One region of the Variovorax sp. YR634 genome, then DNA from elsewhere that is predicted to be linked to it. Evidence: predicted binding sites of a transcription regulator. Region 1 holds the regulator's gene; the other holds the start of a gene.
What was found. The regulator HrcA, encoded in region 1, represses chaperone genes, less so after heat shock. The targets are predictions, from matches to a motif close to TTAGCACTCNNNNNNNNNGAGTGCTAA.

Region 1 (10,081 bases):
TCGCCTTCCGGGTGGCCGCCCATGCCGTCGGCCAGCACGAACAGGCTCGATTCCCGCGTGTAGCAATAGCCCATGCGGTCTTCGTTCTTGAGACGTCCGCCCTTGCGGCTGACCTGGAAGACGGAGAATTTCATGATGTCATGCAGGGCGCGTGGTGGGCGCAGCAGCCTTGGGCAGACTCTTCTTGTCGAAGGAGCGGATGTTGTCGATTGACAGGCGCACTTTCTCGCCCACCGTGAGCTTGGTGTAGCGGCGCTCGCCTTCGCGGCTGAGCTCCTTCTGCAGCGCGAAGACCGATTGCGGGCGCGACAGCGGGTCGAGCGACATGCACCACTCGACCACCTCGATCAGGTTGTCGGAGTACACGCCCCGCAGGCGCGACAGCGACAGGCTGAGCCGGTCTTTCTCGATGCGCCTGGGCGCGTCATTGGGCGGATAGCCCTGCATGCAGGCGTAGATGCAGGCGCCGATGGCGTAGATGTCGGTCCACGGGCCCATCGACGAGTCGCGCCGGTACATCTCGGGGGCTGCGAAGCCAGGGGTGTACATCGGGCGGATGAAGATGCCTTCCTTGCTGAGCACTTCGCGCGCGGCGCCGAAGTCGATCAGCACGGCGCGGTCGTCGTCGGTGACGAAAATGTTGGCCGGCTTGATGTCCAGGTGCAGCATCTTGTACTGGTGGACGATGCGCAGGCCGCGCAGGATCTCGTCGAACAGCGAACGGATGGTCGACTCGCGAAACACCTTCTGCTTCTTCAGGTCGCGCGCCGTGACCACGAAATCCTGCAGGGTCGCGCCCTCCAGGTAGTTCATGACCATGTAGACGGTTTCGTTCTCGCGGAAGAAATTGAGCACGCTGACCACCGAGGCGTGCGAGATCTGCGCGAGCGAGCGGCCCTCTTCGAAGAAGCTCTTGAGCCCCAGCCGGTAGAGTGACAGCTTCTCCGGCGGCACCTGCGGCGCGAGCTCGCCCGGCCCCCGCGTGGCAAGCGAAGACGGCAGATATTCCTTGATGGCCACCTGCTGTCCGCTGGGGTCGATGGCGAGATAGACGACACCGAACCCACCTGCGGAAAGCCGGCGTACAACGCGGTAACCACCAATGACCGTATCGGGCAACAGGGGCGTAGGCTTGACCTTTGACATAATCCGGGAGTTTCGCCCGAAGGCGATGGTGCGGCAAGCGAACGCCGTGCCGACGCCTCGGTGCATGCAAGCAAAACCACAGTGAGGCGCAATGCCAGTTTACAGCATGACCGGCTACGCCAGCGGCCAGAACGGGTCCGCAGGCAGCCACTCCGAAGCCGAGGCACGGCCTGCCGCCGCGGGTCGGCTCGGGGTAGAAATCCGCTCGGTCAACAGCCGCTTCCTCGATCTCACCTTCAAGTTGCCGGAGGAACTGCGCCAGCATGAAACCGCGCTGCGCGAGCTGCTCACGGGCAAGCTCAAGCGCGGCAAGGTCGAAGTACGGGCCGCCATCGAGAACACGGCCCAGGCCGGTGTGGTCGAGCCCTCCGTCAAGCTGCTCCAGCGGCTCAACGGGGTGCAGGACAGCATCAAGGCCTGGTTGCCCAGCGCCCGCGACCTGAGCGTGGCCGACGTGCTGCGCCTGGCCGGCGGCGACAGCGCCGCCCGCGGCGACTGGGGCCCCGACCTGCTCGATGTCGCCGGAAAAGCGCTCGAAGGCCTGATGTCGGCCCGCCAGCGCGAAGGCGCGCGGCTGGCCAAGATGCTCGAAGCCCATCTGGGCCAGTTGCGCACCCTGGTGCTGCAGGCGGGCCCGCTCGTGCCGCAACTGGTCGAACAGCAGCGCACCCGCTTCCTGGAGCGCTGGCAGGAGGCCATGGGCCTGACCGCCGGTACGGGCGGCACGCTGCCCGAAGCCGCCCAGGACCGCGCGCTGACCGAAGCCACCGCCTTTGCGATCCGCATCGACGTGGCCGAAGAGCTCACCCGGCTGAACTCGCACCTCGACGAGATCGAGCGGCTGCTCAAGAAGGGCGGAGAAATCGGTAAGCGCCTCGACTTCCTGATCCAGGAGCTGCACCGCGAGGCCAACACCCTGGGCTCGAAGTCGGCGGCGCTGGAGCTCACGCGCATCGGCGTGGACATGAAGGTCCTGATCGAGCAGATGCGCGAGCAGGTGCAGAACATCGAATGACGACGAGCGAAAGAATGGATTACCCCGGCAATATCTTCGTGGTGGCCGCGCCCAGCGGGGCCGGCAAATCGAGCCTGGTCAAGGCGCTCATGGAGCTCGATTCGGCCGTGCAGCCCTCGGTTTCGCACACGACCCGGTCGCCGCGCGGGCAGGAAAAGCACGGCCGCGAGTACTTTTTTGCCTCGCCGACGGAGTTCGACGCCCTGATCGCGGCGGACGGCTTCGTGGAATGGGCCCATGTGCACGGGCACCGGTACGGCACCTCCAAGAGGGCCATCGAGGAGCGGATCGCCCAGGGGGCCGACGTCATCCTCGAAATCGACTTCCAGGGCGCGCTGCAGATCCGCAAGACCTTTGCCAACGCGGTCATGATCTTCATCCTGCCGCCCAGCTGGGAAGAACTGCGCTCCCGCCTCGAACGGCGCGGCGAAGACAGCGCCTCGGTCATCGAATTGCGCCTGAAGAACGCCGCCGAAGAGATGGCCAGGGCGGGGGAATTCGACTTCGTTATAATCAACGAGTTATTTGAGCGCGCGCTTTTCGATCTCAAGGCGATCGTCCACGCTCAGCGGCTCCGGTATTCCGCACAGCGCCGTGCACGTGCCGACACATTCGCCGCACTGAACATCCCCTGACATCCGAGTTCATCCGCTCACAGACAGAAAGATTCTCATCATGGCCCGCATCACCGTCGAAGACTGTCTCGTCAATATTCCGAACCGTTTCCAGCTCGTCCTGGCCGCCACGTACCGTGCGCGCATGCTGAGCCAGGGCCATGCCCCCAAGATCGAGAGCAAGAACAAGCCCGCCGTGACCGCCCTGCGCGAAATCGCCGAAGGCAAGATCGGCCTCGAAATGCTCAAGAAGGTGCCGGGCTGATCTGACGCAGCCCTGCAACGAAAAGGCACCGCAAAGCGGTGCTTTTTTTATGCCTGAACGCGTCCATACAGCGGTCACGCTAAAGTGGTAGCCATGAGCGCGGTAGCCAAATCTCAGTCCCATGCCCCCAAGGGCACGCCGAAGCCGAGTCCGGCTGCGCTGAACGCGGCCGCCGCAAGCTTTGCCGCACTGACCGCGCGCCTTGACTACCTGAGCCCCGAAGACACCGAGCTGGTCCGCCGAGCCTACCGCTTCGCCGACGAGGCCCACCTCGGACAGCTGCGCAACAGCGGCGAGCCGTACATCACCCACCCCATCGCCGTGGCGGCGCAATGCGCCGAGTGGAAGCTCGATGCTCAGGCGCTGATGGCGGCCCTGCTCCACGACGCCATCGAAGACTGCGGCGTCACCAAGCCCGAACTCATCGAGCGCTTTGGCGCCCCGGTGGCCGAACTGGTCGACGGGCTGACCAAGCTCGACAAGCTGCAGTTCAACACCCGCGAAGAAAACCAGGCCGAGTCGTTCCGCAAGATGCTGCTGGCCATGGCGCGCGACGTGCGCGTGATCCTGGTCAAGCTGGCGGACCGCACGCACAACATGCGCACGCTGGCCGATGCGCCGCGCGAGAAGTGGGGTCGCATCTCGCGCGAAACGCTGGAGATCTACGCGCCCATCGCGCATCGCCTCGGGCTGAACCAGACCTACCGCGAGCTGCAGGAGCTGTCGTTCCGGCATCTGAAACCGTGGCGCTATGCCACGCTGTCGAAGGCCGTGGCCAAGGCGCGGGGCCGACGCCGCGACCTGATCCAGAAGGTGCAGCGCGAGGTCGAAACCGCCTTTGCCGCAGCGAACATGACGCTGCGCATCGCGGGGCGCGAGAAAACGCTCTATTCGATCTATCGCAAGATGGAAGAAAAGCACCTGAGCTTCGCCCAGGTGACCGACATCTACGGCTTCCGCCTGATCGTGCCGAACGTGATCGCCTGCTACACCGGCCTGGGCATCCTGCACCAGATGTACAAGCCCCTGCCGGGCAAGTTCAAGGACCACATCGCGATCGCCAAGCTCAACGGCTACCAGTCGCTGCACACCACGCTCGTCGGCCCGGCCGGCGTGAGCGTCGAGTTCCAGCTTCGGACCGAGGCGATGCACGTGGTGGCCGAGTCAGGCGTGGCTGCACACTGGCTGTACAAGGCCGCTGAACCAAACGCGGCCAGCAACGACCGGCTGGGCACCAAGTGGCTGCAGTCGCTGCTCGACATTCAGGACGAAACACGCGACGCCGCCGAGTTCTGGGACCACGTCAAGGTCGACCTGTTTCCGGATGCGGTGTATGTGTTCACGCCCAAGAGCCAGATCATGGCGCTGCCCCGAGGCGCCACGGTGGTCGACTTTGCCTACGCCATCCACAGCAACATCGGCGACCACACCTCGGCCGCGCGCATCAATGGCGACCAGGTGCCGCTGCGCACCGAGCTCAAGAACGGCGACGTGGTCGAGGTGATCACAGCGCCGGTGTCGACACCCAACCCGGCCTGGCTGGGCTTCGTGCGAACCGGCCGGGCGCGCTCCAAGATCCGCCACTATCTGAAGACCCTGGCGCACGCTGAGTCCGAAGGCCTGGGCGAAAAGCTGCTCGCGCAGGCGCTGCGCGCCGAAGGCCTGAGCAAGCTGCCCGAGGAAGACGAGGAACACCAGGCGCTGTGGGAAAAGCTGCTGCGCTTCACCGGCAACCGCACCCGCTCCGAACTGCTGACCGACATTGGCCTGGGCAAGCGCATTGCCAGCATCGTCGCGAAGCGGCTGGTGGCAATGCTCTCCGAGCTGGGCGAACGACCTGACGCACTACTGCTGAGCCGCGAGCGCTTCATCTCGCACGAGACCGTGTCGCAGGGGGCGGTCACGCTGGATGGAAGCGAAAACTCGTCGGTGCGCTTTGCGCTGTGCTGCAGGCCGATTCCGGGCGACCAGATCGTCGGCTACCTCGGCCATGGCGAAGGTCTGGTGGTACACACGGAAGACTGCGGTGTCGGCCAGCGGCTGCGCCATAAAGACAGCGAGCGCTTCTTCGCCGTCGAATGGGCAGATGAACCCACACGAGCCTTCGAGACCGGCGTGGTCATCACCGTGCGCAACGACAAGGGCGTGCTGGCGCGGGTCGCAGCCACGCTGGCCGATGCGGAAGCAGACATCACACATGTGGAAATGGCCGACGAGACCCCGCAGGATTCGACCGACCTGCGCTTCGTGATCGCCGTGCGCGACCGCGCGCATCTGGATGCCGTGTTGCGCGCCGCCCGACGTACCGCGTCGGTGCTGACCGCGTCGAGGACGGTTCCCGCCCCCTGAGGCGCCGTTACGCCGCGGCTGGGCGCGGCGCCGGATAGCTCACGGACAGAATCTCGACCTCGTGCGCCCCGCCCGGCGTGACGAGCTTCACCACGTCGCCCTCGCGCGACTTGAGCAGCGCCCGCGCAATCGGCGAAATCCAGCTGACCTGCGACTTCGCACTCTCCGCTTCGTCGATGCCGAGGATCGTGACGCTGCGCTCGTCACCCATCTCGTCGGCATAGCGAACGGTGGCACCGAAGAAGATCTGATCGCGACCGTGGTGCACCGAAGGATCGGTGACCTCCGCGATTTCGAGGCGCTTGGTGAGAAAACGGATGCGGCGATCAATCTCGCGCAGGCGCTTCTTGCCGTAGAGGTAGTCGCCATTCTCGGAGCGGTCACCGTTCTTGGCCGCCCAATGCACGGTTTCGACGATCTTCGGCCGCTCCTCGTCCATCAGCTGCAACAGTTCGTCGCGCAGGCGCGCGTAGCCTTCGGGGGTGATGTAGTTCTTGCTGCCTGCGGGCAACGGAGGCAAAGCGCCATCAGCGCCGTCGTCATCCCCGTCAGAGTCTGTTTCCTTGGTGAATGCCTTGCTCAAAGCAGAATCCTCCAAATGAAAAAAGCCCGCAACTTTCGTTGCGAGCTTTTCTTGTAATGGTGCGGCTGGCAGGAATTGAACCCACGACCCCTTGGTTCGTAGCCAAGTACTCTATCCAACTGAGCTACAGCCGCACAGCTTGCAATTATAGCCCGCTTTCTTCGACCCTTTTTGCATTTGCCCGGCCGAATCCACGCGAAGGCACAAAAGAAAAATGCCCGGAAGATGAATCTTCCGGGCATTTCTGGAGATGGTGCGGCTGGCAGGAATTGAACCCACGACCCCTTGGTTCGTAGCCAAGTACTCTATCCAACTGAGCTACAGCCGCTGAGCCTTCGATTATAGCCTGTTCTGAGGCTCGTTCCGAAAACGGGCAAAACAAGAAGCGGTGGTAGGCCGTGATGGGCTTGAACCATCGACCAACGGATTATGAGTCCGCTGCTCTAACCAACTGAGCTAACGGCCCACGCGGCACGATTCTATTCGCGCTGCGGCGCCTACTTGCGATGGCTCAGCGCATTGCTCACCAGGCGCGATGTGATGTCGACGATCTGGATCATGCGTTCGTAGGGCATGCGCGTCGGCCCGATCACGCCCAGCGTACCCACGACCTGTCCGTCAACCTCGTAGTTGGCGCTGACGATGGAGAGCTCCTCGAAGGGCACCACCTGGCTTTCGCCGCCGATGAAGATGCGCACGCCTTCGGCCTTGCTCGACACGTCGAGTAGGCGCATCAACTGGGCCTTCTGCTCGAAGAGTTCGAAGGCACGGCGCAACTGCCCCATGTCGCTGGAAAAATCGCTCACCGCCAGCAGGTTGCGCTCACCGGAGATCACGACGTCGTCTTCCTGCGCCTCGTTCAGCACTTCGGAACTGACCTGCACCGCGGCCTGCATCAGCGCAGCGATCTCGCCACGCAGCTTTTCGACCTCGGACTGGAGACGATCACGCACCTGCTCGATAGTCAGCCCCGCATAGTGCGCGTTGATGTAGTTCGAGGCTTCGACCAGCTGCGACTGCGAATAGTCGGCCTCCGGAAAGATCACCCTGTTCTGCACGTCCCCGTCGGGCGAGACGATGATCACCAGCAGGCGCCGGTCGGAGAGCTTCAGGAACTCGATCTGCTTGAACACCGAAGCGCGCCGCGGCGCCATCACCACGCCAACGAACTGCGACAGGTTCGACAGCAGATGCGCTGCATTGGCGATCACTTTCTGCGGCTGGTCGGGCGCGAGGCTCGGCGTGCTCATCTGTTCGCGCTGCGCGGTCAGCATGGTGTCGACGAAGAGGCGGTAGCCACGGTGCGTCGGAATGCGGCCGGCCGAGGTGTGCGGGCTGGCAATCAGCCCCAGCGCCTCGAGGTCGGACATGACGTTGCGGATGGTCGCCGGCGACAGATCGAGCCCCGAGGAACGCGACAGCGTGCGCGAGCCGACGGGTTGCCCGTCGGCGATGTAGCGCTCGACGAGCGTCTTGAGCAGCAACTTGGCACGGTCGTCCAGCATTGCAAGATTTTAGTGTTGTAATTTGTGAGATATGACCTCTCGCTTTCGTCACGTCGCCCTGATCGGCAAATACCAGGCTTCCGGCGCCCGGGCGCAGGCGGACTCGCGCGACGGCGTCATGGAAGGCATTGGCGCCTTCCTCGAATCGCAAGGCTGCACGGTGTTCGTCGAGCGCTCGACCTGCGAGGAAGACGATGACGGCGCCCCTGCCCATCCACGCTACGAAGCCCTGAGCGTCGAGGAAATCGGCCAGCGCTGCGACCTCGGCCTGGTGGTCGGCGGCGACGGCACCATGCTCGGCATCGGCCGGCAGCTCGCCAGCTATGGCATCCCGCTGATCGGCATCAACCGCGGCCGGCTCGGCTTCATCACCGACATCCCGCTCGACAACTACCAGGCCACGCTGATCCCGATGCTGGCCGGCGAGTACGAGGAAGACCACCGCAGCCTGATGCATGCGCAGGTCGTGCGCGATGGCGCCTCGGTGTTTGACGCGCTCGCCATGAACGACGTGGTCGTCAATCGCGGCGCCACCTCCGGCATGGTCGAGTTGCGCGTATCGGTGGGCCGCCATTTCGTGGCCAACCAGCGCGCCGACGGCCTGATCATCGCCACGCCCACGGGTTCGACCGCCTACGCGCTGTCGGCCGGTGGGCCGCTGCTGCATCCGGCCGTGCCAGGCTGGGTGCTGGTGCCGATCGCACCGCACACGCTGTCGAACCGCCCCGTGCTGCTGCCCGACGCCGACGAGATCGTGATCGAGCTGGTGGGCGGGCGCGATGCCAGCGCCAATTTCGACATGCAGTCGCTGGCCTCGCTCGCAATCGGCGACCGCGTGGTGGTGCGCCGCTCCGATTTCCGCGTGCGCTTTTTGCACCCGCGCGGCTGGAGCTATTTCGACACCTTGCGCAAGAAACTTCACTGGAACGAAGGGGGCTCCTGAAATGGCGCTGCGACGCATCGCACTGCGCGACTTCGTGATCGTGCGATCACTCGAACTCGACCTGTCCGGCGGCTTCACGGTATTGACCGGCGAAACCGGCGCGGGCAAATCCATCCTGATCGACGCGCTGCAACTGGCGCTGGGCAACCGCGCCGACGCTGGCGCGGTGCGCGAAGGGGCCGAACGGCTCGACGTGAGTGCCGAATTCGACGCCGACCCCGCCCTGGACACCTGGCTCGACGAAGGCGGCTTCGAAGCCGGCGACGCGCTGCTGCTGCGCCGCACCGTCGACCTGCAGGGCCGCAGCCGCGGCTGGATCAACGGCAGCCCAGCCACGGCCACGCAGTTGCGCGAGCTCGGCGACCGCCTGCTCGACATCCACGGCCAGCACGCCTGGCAAAGCCTGACGCGGCCTGAGGCAGTGCGCGGCCTGCTCGACGCCTACGCAGGTGTGCGCACCGATACGCTCGACGCCGCGTGGCAAAGCTGGCGGCAGGCACTTTCCGCACTCGAACACGCGCGCTCGGCGCAAGACTCGCTGCAGCGCGAGCGCGAGCGACTGCAATGGCAGATCTCCGAAGTCGCCAAGCTCGCACCGGGCGTCGACGAGTGGGAAGAGCTGTCGACCAACCACTCGCGCATCTCCAACGCGCAGGCCCTGATCGACGCGGCCCAGGGTGCCAGCCAGGCACTGGAAGACGACGACAACGGCGCCCTCCCCGCGCTTACGCGCGCGCTCACGCTGCTGCAGAACTGCGAGCACATCGAGCCCGAGTTCCGCGCGCTGGGCGAAGTGCTCGCCTCATGCGTGGCCCAGGCCTCCGACGCTGCCCACACGCTGCACGGCTACCTGCGCGATGCCGACACCGATCCGCAAACCCTGGCCGAGCTGGACGAGCGCATGGGCCTGTGGATGTCGCTCGCGCGCCGCTACAAGCGCCCGCCCGCCGAACTGCCGGCGCTGCTGGCCGGTTGGCAGGCTGAGCTGCAGGCGCTCGACGCGCAAAGCGATCTCGAAGGCCTTGAACGCGCCGAGCAAAACGCACAGCAGGCCTACATGAAAGAAGCCAGGGCGCTCAGCAAGGTCCGCAAGCAGGCTGCGCCGCGCCTCGCCCAGGCCGTCACCGATGCGATGCAGGGTCTCGGCATGCAGGGCGGGCGCTTCGAGGTCGAACTGCAGCCGCTGGCGCAGCCCAGCCGTGCCGGCCTCGAAGACGTGGCCTTTCTCGTGGCCGGCCACACCGGCAGCACGCCGCGCGCCATCGGCAAGGTGGCTTCGGGCGGCGAACTATCGCGCATTGCGCTGGCCATCGCCGTCACCACCAGCCAGCTCGGCGCGGCGCAGACGCTGATCTTCGACGAGGTCGATGCCGGTGTCGGCGGTGCGGTCGCCGAGACCGTCGGCCGCCTCATGAAGCAGCTCGGCCGCGACCGCCAGGTTCTCGCCGTGACCCACCTGCCCCAGGTGGCCGCCTGCGCCGACCATCACCTCGTTGTTGCCAAGCGCCAGACGGCAGCAGCCGGCAAGGACGGCCCGCGCACCGAGAGCGGCGTGTCGCGCCTCGACGACGACAATCGCGCCAAGGAAATCGCCCGCATGCTGGGCGGCGAGAAGGTCTCGCAGACTTCGCTCGCGCACGCACGCGAAATGCTCGGCCACA
Region 2 (10,081 bases), on a different contig from region 1:
TGACCTTCGTCGGGTCCAGGATGCCCAGTTCGAGCATGTCGCCGTACGTGTCGTTCGCAGCGTTGAAGCCGTAGTTGCCCTTGCCGGCCAACACAGCGTTCACCACCACCGAGGCTTCGCCGCCGGCGTTGTTCACGATTTCGCGCAGGGGAGCTTCGATGGCCTTGAGCACCAGCTTGATGCCGGCTTCCTGGTCGGCGTTGTCGCCCTTGACCGACTCGCCCACGGCTTGCTTGGCACGCAGCAGAGCCACGCCGCCGCCAGCCACGACGCCTTCTTCCACTGCAGCGCGGGTAGCGTGCAGGGCGTCTTCGACGCGAGCCTTCTTTTCCTTCATTTCGACTTCGGTGGCAGCGCCAACCTTGATCACTGCAACGCCGCCGGCCAGCTTGGCCACGCGCTCTTGCAGCTTTTCACGGTCGTAGTCGCTCGTGGCTTCTTCGATCTGCACGCGCACTTGCTTCACGCGGGCTTCGATGTCGCCAGCGGCACCGGCGCCGTCGATGATGATCGTGTTTTCCTTGCCCACTTCGATGCGCTTGGCTTGGCCCAGGTCGGCCAGCGTCACCTTTTCGAGCGTCAGGCCCACTTCTTCAGCGATGACCTTGCCGCCCGTCAGGATGGCGATGTCTTCCAGCATGGCCTTGCGGCGGTCGCCGAAGCCAGGAGCCTTGACAGCCACGACCTTCAGGATGCCGCGGATCGTGTTCACGACCAGCGTAGCCAGGGCTTCGCCTTCGACTTCTTCGGCAATGATCAGCAGCGGACGGCCAGCCTTGGCGACTTGTTCCAGCGTGGGGAGCAGGTCACGGATGTTGCTGATCTTCTTGTCGAACAGCAGCACGAAGGGGTTGTCGAGCAGCGCCGATTGCTTCTCGGGGTTGTTGATGAAGTAGGGCGACAGGTAGCCGCGGTCGAACTGCATGCCTTCGACGACGTCGAGTTCGCTGTCCAGCGACTTGCCGTCTTCCACGGTGATCACGCCTTCCTTGCCGACCTTGTCCATCGCGTCAGCGATGAGCTTGCCGATGGTTTCGTCGCTGTTGGCCGAGATCGAGCCGACTTGAGCGATTTCCTTCGATGTGGTGGTGGGCTTGGAAGCCTTCTTCAGCTCGGCGACCAGGGCCGTGACAGCCTTGTCGATGCCGCGCTTCAGGTCCATCGGGTTCATGCCGGCAGCCACCAGCTTGAAACCTTCGCGAACGATGGCTTGTGCCAGCACGGTCGCGGTGGTGGTGCCGTCACCGGCGTTGTCCGAAGTCTTGGAAGCCACTTCCTTCACGAGCTGGGCGCCCATGTTCTGCAGCTTGTCCTTGAGTTCGATTTCCTTGGCGACCGACACACCGTCCTTGGTGACGGTGGGGGCGCCGAACGAGCGCTCGAGCACCACGTTGCGGCCCTTGGGGCCCAGGGTCACCTTGACTGCGTTGGCCAGGATGTTGACACCCTCGACCATGCGTGCGCGGGCTTCACCGCCGAAGACTACGTCTTTTGCTGCCATGTTTGTTTACTCCGAATGGGATGTTTGAATTACTTCTCGACGACCGCGAACAGGTCGTCTTCCTTCATGACGAGCAATTCGTCACCGCCGACCTTGACGGTCTGGCCGCTGTACTTGCCGAACAGGACGCGGTCGCCGACCTTGACGGTCAGTGCGGCCAGTTCGCCCTTGTCGTTGCGCTTGCCCGGGCCCACGGCCAGGACTTCACCCTGATCGGGCTTTTCAGCGGCTGCGTCGGGGATGACGATGCCGGAGGCGGTCTTGGTTTCGCTGTCAACACGCTTGACGATCACGCGATCGGCCAAAGGACGAAGTTTCATTGCATCTCCTGGATGTATGGATAAGAAACGGGTTTTGGGGTCGGGTGCCGGACCGGAGGCCGGCAGCCCATCGACTGGAAGCGAGGGCTGTTAGCACTCATCAGCAGCGAGTGCTAATCATAAGGGCAATCGGTGGGCTTTCAAGTGACAGGGGCTGCCGCCGGTGCGTAACGGATCTCACGCCCGGCCCGCCAAGCCGCCGCCAGACACGCCCGCCGCATCCGCCCGGTGGCCCATCAGGAAGTCCACGAAGGTGCGCACGCGCAGCGGCGCGAACCGCAACTTGGGATACAGCAGGTTGTAGGGCCGGGACCGGCCGCCGAAGGGCTTGAGCACTTCGACCAGTCGTCCCTGGCGCAAGTCTTCCTCGACCACGAAGCGATAGGCCTGGAAGATGCCCGCGCCATGCCGGGCCAGCGTAACCCCGGCCAGGACGTCGTCCGAACAGGCGTAGCCGCCGGAGGTGAGCATTTCGACGTCCTGGCCGTCCTGACGGCACAGCCAGGGGATGGTGCGGCCGCTGCTGGGCAGCTCGAACTGGATGCATTCGTGGGTCTGCAGGTCGTCCAGGGTCCGGGGTTCCCCGTGCCGGCGCAGGTAGTCCGGGGCTGCGACGAGCACGAGTTCGGCGTCCTCGAGATGGCGAGCAACCAGGGTCGAGTCGGCTGGCGCGCGCACACGCACGGCAAGGTCGTACCCCTCCGCGGCGAAGTCGATGTTGCGGTTGCTGACGTGAACCTCGACCCGGATGTCCGGGTAGCGCGCCCTGAACTCCGGCAGCAGCGGCAGCAGCCGGTAGTGCCCGTAGGTGGTGGGAACGCTGATCCGCAGCAGGCCGCTTGGCGTGATCTGCTGGCCGCTGACCTGGCGTTCGGCCTCCACCAACTGGTTGAGCGCCTGGCGGCATTGCTCGTAATAGGCCTGGCCCGCCTCGCTCAGCCGTATCTGCCGTGTCGTGCGCAGGAAGAGGCGCACGCCGAGGCGTTCTTCCAGCCTGCCCACCGTCCTGCTTACGGCGGCGGGCGTCACGCCCGCAACGGCGGCTGCGGCGGTGAACCCCTCTTGCTCGGCTGCAAGACAGAAAAGCTCCAGGCTTCCCAGCAGCAGGTCGTCGAACTGGCGATTCATGATTGATTACATGGAGTAAAGACTAAAAATGCTTCGATCATCTTTATCAACTTGAAGGTCGTCAATACAGTTGATCCCAGAGGCGAGAGCCTCCATGAACCTGAACCAACTGCCTCCGCTTTGACCACCCGAAAGGAAACCATCATGAAGACCCAACCCAAGACGATCGTGATCACCGGCGCCTCGAGCGGCATCGGCCTGGCCCTGGCCGGCGCGTACCTGCAGCGCGGCGACAACGTCGTCGGCAACGCCCGCAGCGCCGAACGCCTGCAACAGGCATCCGTGTCGCTCGGTTCGCCCGACAACTTCCTGGGCGTTGCCGGCGACGTCGCCGACCCCGTCGTCGGCGATCTGCTGGTGCGGCGTGCCATCGAGCGCTTCGGGCACGTGGACGTGCTCGTCAACAACGCCGGATTCTTCAACGCCAAGCAGTTCATCCAGTACACGCCGGACGAGCTGGAAGCCCTGGTGAGCACCAACCTGAAGGGTTTCGTCTATCCGTCGCAGGCGGCAGTCCGCCACATGGTCGAGCGCAAGGCGGGCCACATCATCAGCATCACGGCAAGCCTTGCCTCGCAGCCCAACCAGGCCGTGCCGGCCGTGCTGCCGCTGCTGATCAAGGGCGGCATCAACCAGGCGACGAAGGCGCTGGCGCTGGAACTGGCGCCGCACAACATCCAGGTGACGGCGGTGGCGCCGGGCATCGTGGACACGCCGATGTACACGAAGGAAATGCATGGCTTCCTCAACACGCTGCAGCCGGCAGGCCGCATCGGCACGGTGCAGGAAATCGTCGACGCGGTTCTCTACCTGAGCGACGCCAGCTTCACGACCGGCATCGTGCTGCCCGTGGACGGCGGCATGGGCACCGGCAAGTGGTGAGCGAAGCAGCGAAGCATCGACAACGAACCCCGGAGAACGCCATGCCCTACATCCGCATCGAAATCACCCGCGAAGGCACCACGCTCGACCAGAAGAAGCAGCTGATCGCCGAGGCCACCGAGATGATGGTGCGCGTCCTGAACAAGGATCCTGCCTCGACCTTTGTCGTGATCGACGAATACGACACCGACAACTGGGGCCAGCACGGCCGCACGATCACCGAGGTGCGCCGCGAGCAGACGCTTGCTGCTACTGCACCGCCGCGTCCATCCAGAACTTGAGCTGCGGGTTCTTGAGCCGACCCTTCTTGTCGTAGTACTTGCCCAGCCATTCCTCCGGCGTGCTTTTGAGTTCCAGCGCGTCCTTCTGGCCGCCAAGCTGCTTGAACCAGAAGCGGGAGGAGAAGTGGTCGTAGACGTCCAGGATGCGGGTCGCATAGGCCATCGCGAGCTTCTTGTTGCCGCGCACGATCAGCAGGTTCTCGTCGTTGTCGAACGATGCCTTGTGCCCCAGGTTGTGGCTGCCGGTGGCAACGACGCAGTCGTCGTCGAAGGGGTCGATCACCACGACCTTGTCGTGAATGATCGCGAAGCCGGCATTGAGGATTTCCTTCTTCCAGCCATCGGGCACCTTGAAGTCGAAGGCCTCGGCTCCGAAAACGCGCGGGTCCTGGAGCACGGGCGGTTTCTTCTCGCCCTTCTTCCTGGCGGGCGGAGTCATGCCCTTGAGCTCGTAATAGAAGCCTTCCGAGGCCGACTTGTTCGTCACGCATCCGCGCACGAACAGCTTCTTGTTCTTGCTCGCGGCCTGGGCTGTCCAGTTCGCGATGCTGGGGCTGCCCGGATAGAAGGCGAGAAAGAGCACGGAGTGGCTGGCGCCCGCGATCAGCTGGGCAAGGTCCTTCATGTCCGGCGGGCGCTTCTCGGTTGCCGGGTTCTTGCCGCGCGCCTTCGGCGTGTTCGGCGAAAACCAGCTGTGAGCCGCCGCTCCATCGTCCAGTGTCAGCGCCGAGCCCTTCGACGCCCACTTGCGAAGCGCGGCGCCCTGCAAGGCTTTCGGATCGTCCGCGGCCTCGTCGGTGTCCTTGGCGAGCTCTTTCCAGTACGCCAGATAGCGCTTGGCGAGCGCATCGTTGTCGATGACGATGGAATTGTTGGTCTGGGTGCACAGGCCGGTGGCCGTCCAGTTGGTGGAGCCGGTGAACACCGCCTTCGGCTTGCCCTTGGAGTCGACGTAGACCAGGAACTTGTTATGGGCGATATGGCCGTTGGACATGATGCGGTTGTGAATCTCCGCAGCGGTGCCAGTCAGGGTTTCGCGCGCTTGCTCGTTGCCATCGACCTTCACGGTCTTGATCTTGGTCTTGCCGGTCTTGGGGTTGGTCACCTTCTCCGGTTTGCCGTCCTCGCCCAGCACTTCCTCGTCTTCCTTGGAGTCGCCCAGGACGATGTGGAGGCGTTCGCCCAGCCCTGCGAGCCAGCCGATCAGCTGCGGGTCCTTGAGTTCGTAGAGCGCCGCGTAGATCTTGCCCTTGCCGTCGGCGCGCGCAAGAAACTCCTGGATGGCCTCGATCATGTCGCCCGAGAGGCTCTCGCGGAGCTTGCTCTTGTCGCCGGGGTCCGAGACCTTCGCGATCAGCGAGTCCTTCATGTCCTTGGAGCCGAGCGCGCGCGCGACGCGCTGCGTGGAGATCAATCCGCGGTTGAAGTAGACGCTCAGCTTGTCGTCGATCACCGGGGTGATCTCCACCTCGTTAGTCAGCAGGATCGGCAGCTTCGCCATGGGCTGGAGCTTTCCCGGGGCGCCCTCCAGCGGCACGATCTTGTAGCGGAAGATCCTGTTCTTGTTCTTCTCGGCTTCGAGACGCGCGTAAGGATCTTTCCAGTAGAACTTCTGGATCGGAAGTTCCTCGGTGGTCCATTTCTTGGGTGTGATGCCCTTGAACCTCGCCTGGCCTGGCAGGGGCGTCTCACGGCCGTGCTGGTCGATGCGGTAGACCGCGAATCCCATGCAGCCATCCGGCTTCTTGCCGTAGCTCCACGCGACCATGATCACCTCGTTGTTGGCGAAAGCCACGGCGTTCTGCATGAGTCCCCTCCACGTTCCGGTAGCGGCCGATTGGATGTCGACTTCGAGAGTGCGCTGGCCACGGCCGCCTCCCGCGCGGGAGTATCGCGGGATCGATCGGGCTCATCAATGGCATTTCTGTGTCAGTCCACCTTGATGCTCGCAGCCTTGACCACCTGCTGCGCCTTGGCGGTTTCGTCGACGATGAACTTGTTGAACTGTGCCGATGGCATCGTGAACGGCTCGGCGCCGAGCTTCTCCAGCCGCTCTTTCAGCTCGGGCGACACCATGATCTTCGCGACCTCGGCCTGAAGCCGCTCCACCACGGGCTGCGGCGTCTTTGCCGGAGCGAAGAGGCCGACCCAGAACAAATACGCCGAACCTGGCACGCCGGCTTCCACGGTGGTTGGGGCATCGGGCAAGGCGGGCGAGCGTTGGGCGGTTCCCACGGCCAGCGCCTGCAGCTTGCCGCTCTTGATGAGCGGCAGCGCCGACACCATCGGCGCGAAGAACCAGTCGACGCGGCCCGACATCACTTCGGTCATCGCCTCGGGCGTGCCGCGGAAGGGCACGTGCTGCGCATCGAGCCCGGCCGCGAGGCGGAACACCTCCGCGTTCATGTGCGTGGCCGAGCCGTTGCCAGCCGATCCGTAGTTGAAGCTGCCCGGCTTTGCCTTGACCTTCGCGACCAGGTCCTGCACGTTCGTGAAATGCGCGGGCGCGGTCACCAGCACGTTGGGCAGGCTCGCCATCGGCGTGATGCCGGTGAAGTCCTTGATCGTGTCGTACGACAGGCCCTTGTAGATCCATGGATTCACGAGGTGCCCCGCTGAATGCACCAGCAGCGTGTACCCGTCGGCCGGTGACTTGGCCGTGATGGCCGCGCCCAGGGTTCCGCCCGCGCCGGGCTTGTTGTCGACGATCACGCTCGTGCCCAGCGCCGGCCCGAGCTTCTCGGCCACGAGGCGCGCGACGATGTCGGTGCCGCTGCCTGCCGTGAACGGCACCACCAGCTTGATCGGCTGCGTGCCCGGCCATGCGCCCTGCGCGAGCGCGCCGTTGCTGCCCAGCGTGCAGGCCGCGAGCGCCGCGGCCACGGTGAGTGCCTGTCGGCGGCTCCAGGGGAAAGTCTTCTTCTTCATGCGTCTTGTCTCCGTTGATTTGTTCGATGAGCAATGAATGACCGAAGGGGGTGCGAGCGCTAGGCCGGTGGCGCATTCGGCATCACCAACGCCACCAGCACCGGGCGGTTGCTGCGGTTTTCGAGCTGCCGCTTCTCGCCGGGTGCGAAGAGGCAGCTGTCGTACTGCTCGAGCACGTCTTCCTGGTGCACGCCGTCGGTCTCACCGACCACATGGAGCTGGCCTTCGAGCACGAGGTAGAGCTTTTCCATCGGCGAGCCGTCGAGCCCGGTGTGGCCGCCGGGCAAGATCTGGCTCATGCCCATCCACATCTGCGTGGAGGGCCCGGCTTCCTTGCCCTGCAGGCGCAGGCAACGCATGTCGAAGTGGTTGGGCGCCTCGTAGTGCGGCGCTTCGTTGAAACGGGTCACGTGCATGGCGGGTGTTCCTTGCGGTTTCAGGGGCGCAGCACGACGCGGTCGGTGCTGCCCGACAGCACCAGCCGGTAGGCATCGATGGCTTCGTCGAGCGTGAAGTGGCGCGCCACGGGAAAGGGCTTCAGCGTGCCGCGCTCGAAGCCCTCGCGCATCGCGTCGAGCTGCGCGGTGGAGGCGACGCAGTCCATCGCAAGCGAGTCGATGCCCACGAAGGTGTGCATGCCGCGGTAGAACGCGAAGATGTCGAAGGGCACCGCGCGGTCGTGCGTGGCAATGAAGATCTGCGTCGCGCCCTTGGCCATCGCCTTGTTGGCGGCCTCGAAGTAGGCGCTCCCCACGGTGTTGTAGACGATGTGCGCGCCGCGCCCGTCGGTGAGTTCGCGCACTTGCGCGCCCACGTCGGCGTGCTGGCGCGCGTCGATCACGTCGACCGGCCCGTTCGCGAATCCCTCGAAGGGCCCGGCGTGCCGCTGCACTGCGATCACCCGCGCGCCAGCCTGCGAAGCGAGTTGCACCGCCGCCTGCCCGACCTTTCCGTTGGCGCCGAGCACCAGCACAGTCTGTCCCGCCTGCGGCATGCCGCTGCGGCGAAAGCCTTCGTAGGCGGTGACGAAGGGCACGCCCACCGCACCGGCTTCGTCCATCGAAATGCCCCGAGGCTTTGCGCGCAGCGCCGCTTCGGGCAGCACCAGGTAGCGCGCATGCGAGCCGTCGCGCGTGATGCCCACGTCGCCGCCCGAGCCGTAGACCTCGCGGCCGATCCACTCGGCGGGACCACTCACCACGGTGCCTGCGAAGTCGCGGCCCGGGGTGCGTGGCCAGACAGCCTGCGGCATGATGCCCAGCGTCGCTTTCACGTCGCTCGGGTTCACCGCGGCGGCGGCGATGCGCACCACGGCGTGGCCGGGTGGAGGCGTGGGTTCCGGCTGCGGCGCGGCCTCGAGCCGCAGCGCGTCGAGGTTGGCGGCCTTCTCGCTCACGCGCAATGCGCGGGATGCGTGGGTGGTGTGCATGGCTGCGACGCTCATCGTTCAGCCTCTCGCTTCCGGCAAGCCCAGCATGGTGCGCGCCTCGCGCGGGTTGGCGATCTCGCCGCCCAGGCTCAGCAGGATGTCGCGCGCCTTCGCCACCAGCTGCGCATTGCTCTCGGCCAGCACGCCCTTCTCCAGGTAGATGTTGTCCTCCATGCCCACGCGCACATGGCCGCCCAGCAGCCAGGCCTGCGCGACGATCGGAAACTCCATGCGGCCGATGCCGAAAGCGCTCCAGAAGGCGCCGCGCGGCAGCATGTTGCGCGCGTAGAGCAGCGTCTCGGGTGTGGGCGCAAAGCCGTACTTCACGCCGAGCACGAAGGTCCACATCGCGGGGCCGTCGAGCGTGCCGTCGGCGATGAGGTCGAGTGCGAGGTTGATGTCGCCCGAATCGAAGATCTCCAGCTCGGGCTTCACGCCGGCCTCGCGGATCACCTTCGCCATGCGTCGTACGTTCTTCGGCGTGTTCATCACCACGTCGGGGCCGGAGTTCATGGTGTTGAGGTCGAGCGAGCACACGTCTGGCTTGATCAGCGCGATGTGCTCCACGCGCTTTTCCGGCGGCAGCAGCGTGGTGCCGGGCGCGGCGATCTTCGGGTCGTCCTCGCTCGGAATGAAGCGCCCGCCGGGGCCGGTCGTGAGGTTGATGATCAGCTCGCGGTTCCCGCGGCGGATGCGGTTGACCACCTCGCGGTAGAGCTCGATTTCCATCGAGGGTTTGCCGGTTTCGGGATGGCGCACATGGATGTGCACCTGCGCCGCGCCGGCCTCGGCCGCGGCCAGGCATTCGTCGGCAATCTGCACCGGCGTGATCGGCAGGTGCGGCGTCTGCTCCGGCTTCACGAGGTTGCCCGTGACGGCGCATGTGATGAGGGTCTTCGGGTTCACAGGTGACGCCCTCCGTCGACCACGATGCGCGTGCCGGTGACGAAGCGCATCGTCGTCGCGAGCGCTTCTACGGTGGCCGCCACGTCGTCGGGCTTGCCGATGCGCCCGAGCGGCGTGGTGCTCGCCATCTTGTTCGCGAACTCCGCGCCGCGGCCGGGCACGAAGCCCGACTCCACCGCGCCCGGCGACACCGAAACGACGCGCACCGCCGGTGCCAGTGCTTTGGCCAGCGCGTCGCCGACCACGTCCAGCCCGGCCTTCGCCGCGACGTACGCGAGGTTGCTGCCCACGCCGGTGAAGCCCGCGATGGACGAGATGTTGACCACGAGCCCATCGCCGCTGGCCTTGAGCATCGGCGCAAAGGCGCGGATGGTCGCGAACACGCCGCGGAAGTTGGCGCGCACGATGTCGTCGATGAGCTCGTCGGTCAGCGCGTCGAGGTCACCGGCGGGAACGGGCTGCGTATGGCCCGCGCTGTTGACCAGGATGTCGCAGCGGCCATGCGTGGCTTTCACCTCTGCGGCAGCGGCCTGCAGGCTTGGCGTGTCGACGATGTCGGCGCGGATCGCGCCGTGGCGCTGTGCTTGCGCAGAGGGCAGGGCGGCAGCACGCGCAGTCGCATCGTCGCCCTTGCGGTGCAGCAGTACGCAGGTAGCGCCGAGCGCTGCGAGGCGAGTGGCCGTCGCATAGCCGATGGCGCCGAGGC

Region 2: BLV60_RS00790 (co-chaperone GroES) is a predicted target of HrcA. The motif match lies at 1,912-1,938, and genes of this name have one in related genera.

Annotation. Positions count from the first base shown of each region.
Region 1 is NZ_FNOL01000035.1:27,403-37,483, forward strand. It holds gene BLV60_RS32450 (PP2C family protein-serine/threonine phosphatase) at 1-134, opposite strand, end outside; gene BLV60_RS32455 (serine/threonine protein kinase) at 139-1,146, opposite strand; gene BLV60_RS32460 (YicC/YloC family endoribonuclease) at 1,238-2,161, shown strand; gene gmk (guanylate kinase) at 2,176-2,796, shown strand; gene rpoZ (DNA-directed RNA polymerase subunit omega) at 2,837-3,040, shown strand; gene BLV60_RS32475 (RelA/SpoT family protein) at 3,134-5,389, shown strand; gene greB (transcription elongation factor GreB) at 5,397-5,972, opposite strand; tRNA gene BLV60_RS32485 (tRNA-Arg) at 6,030-6,106, opposite strand; tRNA gene BLV60_RS32490 (tRNA-Arg) at 6,224-6,300, opposite strand; tRNA gene BLV60_RS32495 (tRNA-Ile) at 6,362-6,438, opposite strand; gene hrcA (heat-inducible transcriptional repressor HrcA) at 6,470-7,477, opposite strand; gene BLV60_RS32505 (NAD kinase) at 7,509-8,420, shown strand; gene recN (DNA repair protein RecN) at 8,422-10,081, shown strand, end outside.
Region 2 is NZ_FNOL01000001.1:176,414-186,494, forward strand. It holds gene groL (chaperonin GroEL) at 1-1,501, opposite strand, end outside; gene BLV60_RS00790 (co-chaperone GroES) at 1,531-1,821, opposite strand; gene BLV60_RS00795 (LysR family transcriptional regulator) at 1,999-2,949, opposite strand; gene BLV60_RS00800 (SDR family NAD(P)-dependent oxidoreductase) at 3,094-3,831, shown strand; gene BLV60_RS00805 (tautomerase family protein) at 3,873-4,112, shown strand; gene BLV60_RS00810 (phospholipase D-like domain-containing protein) at 4,081-5,919, opposite strand; gene BLV60_RS00815 (Bug family tripartite tricarboxylate transporter substrate binding protein) at 6,042-7,040, opposite strand; gene BLV60_RS00820 (cupin domain-containing protein) at 7,100-7,456, opposite strand; gene BLV60_RS00825 (quinone oxidoreductase family protein) at 7,477-8,484, opposite strand; gene BLV60_RS00830 (beta-keto acid cleavage family enzyme) at 8,488-9,375, opposite strand; gene BLV60_RS00835 (SDR family NAD(P)-dependent oxidoreductase) at 9,372-10,081, opposite strand, start outside.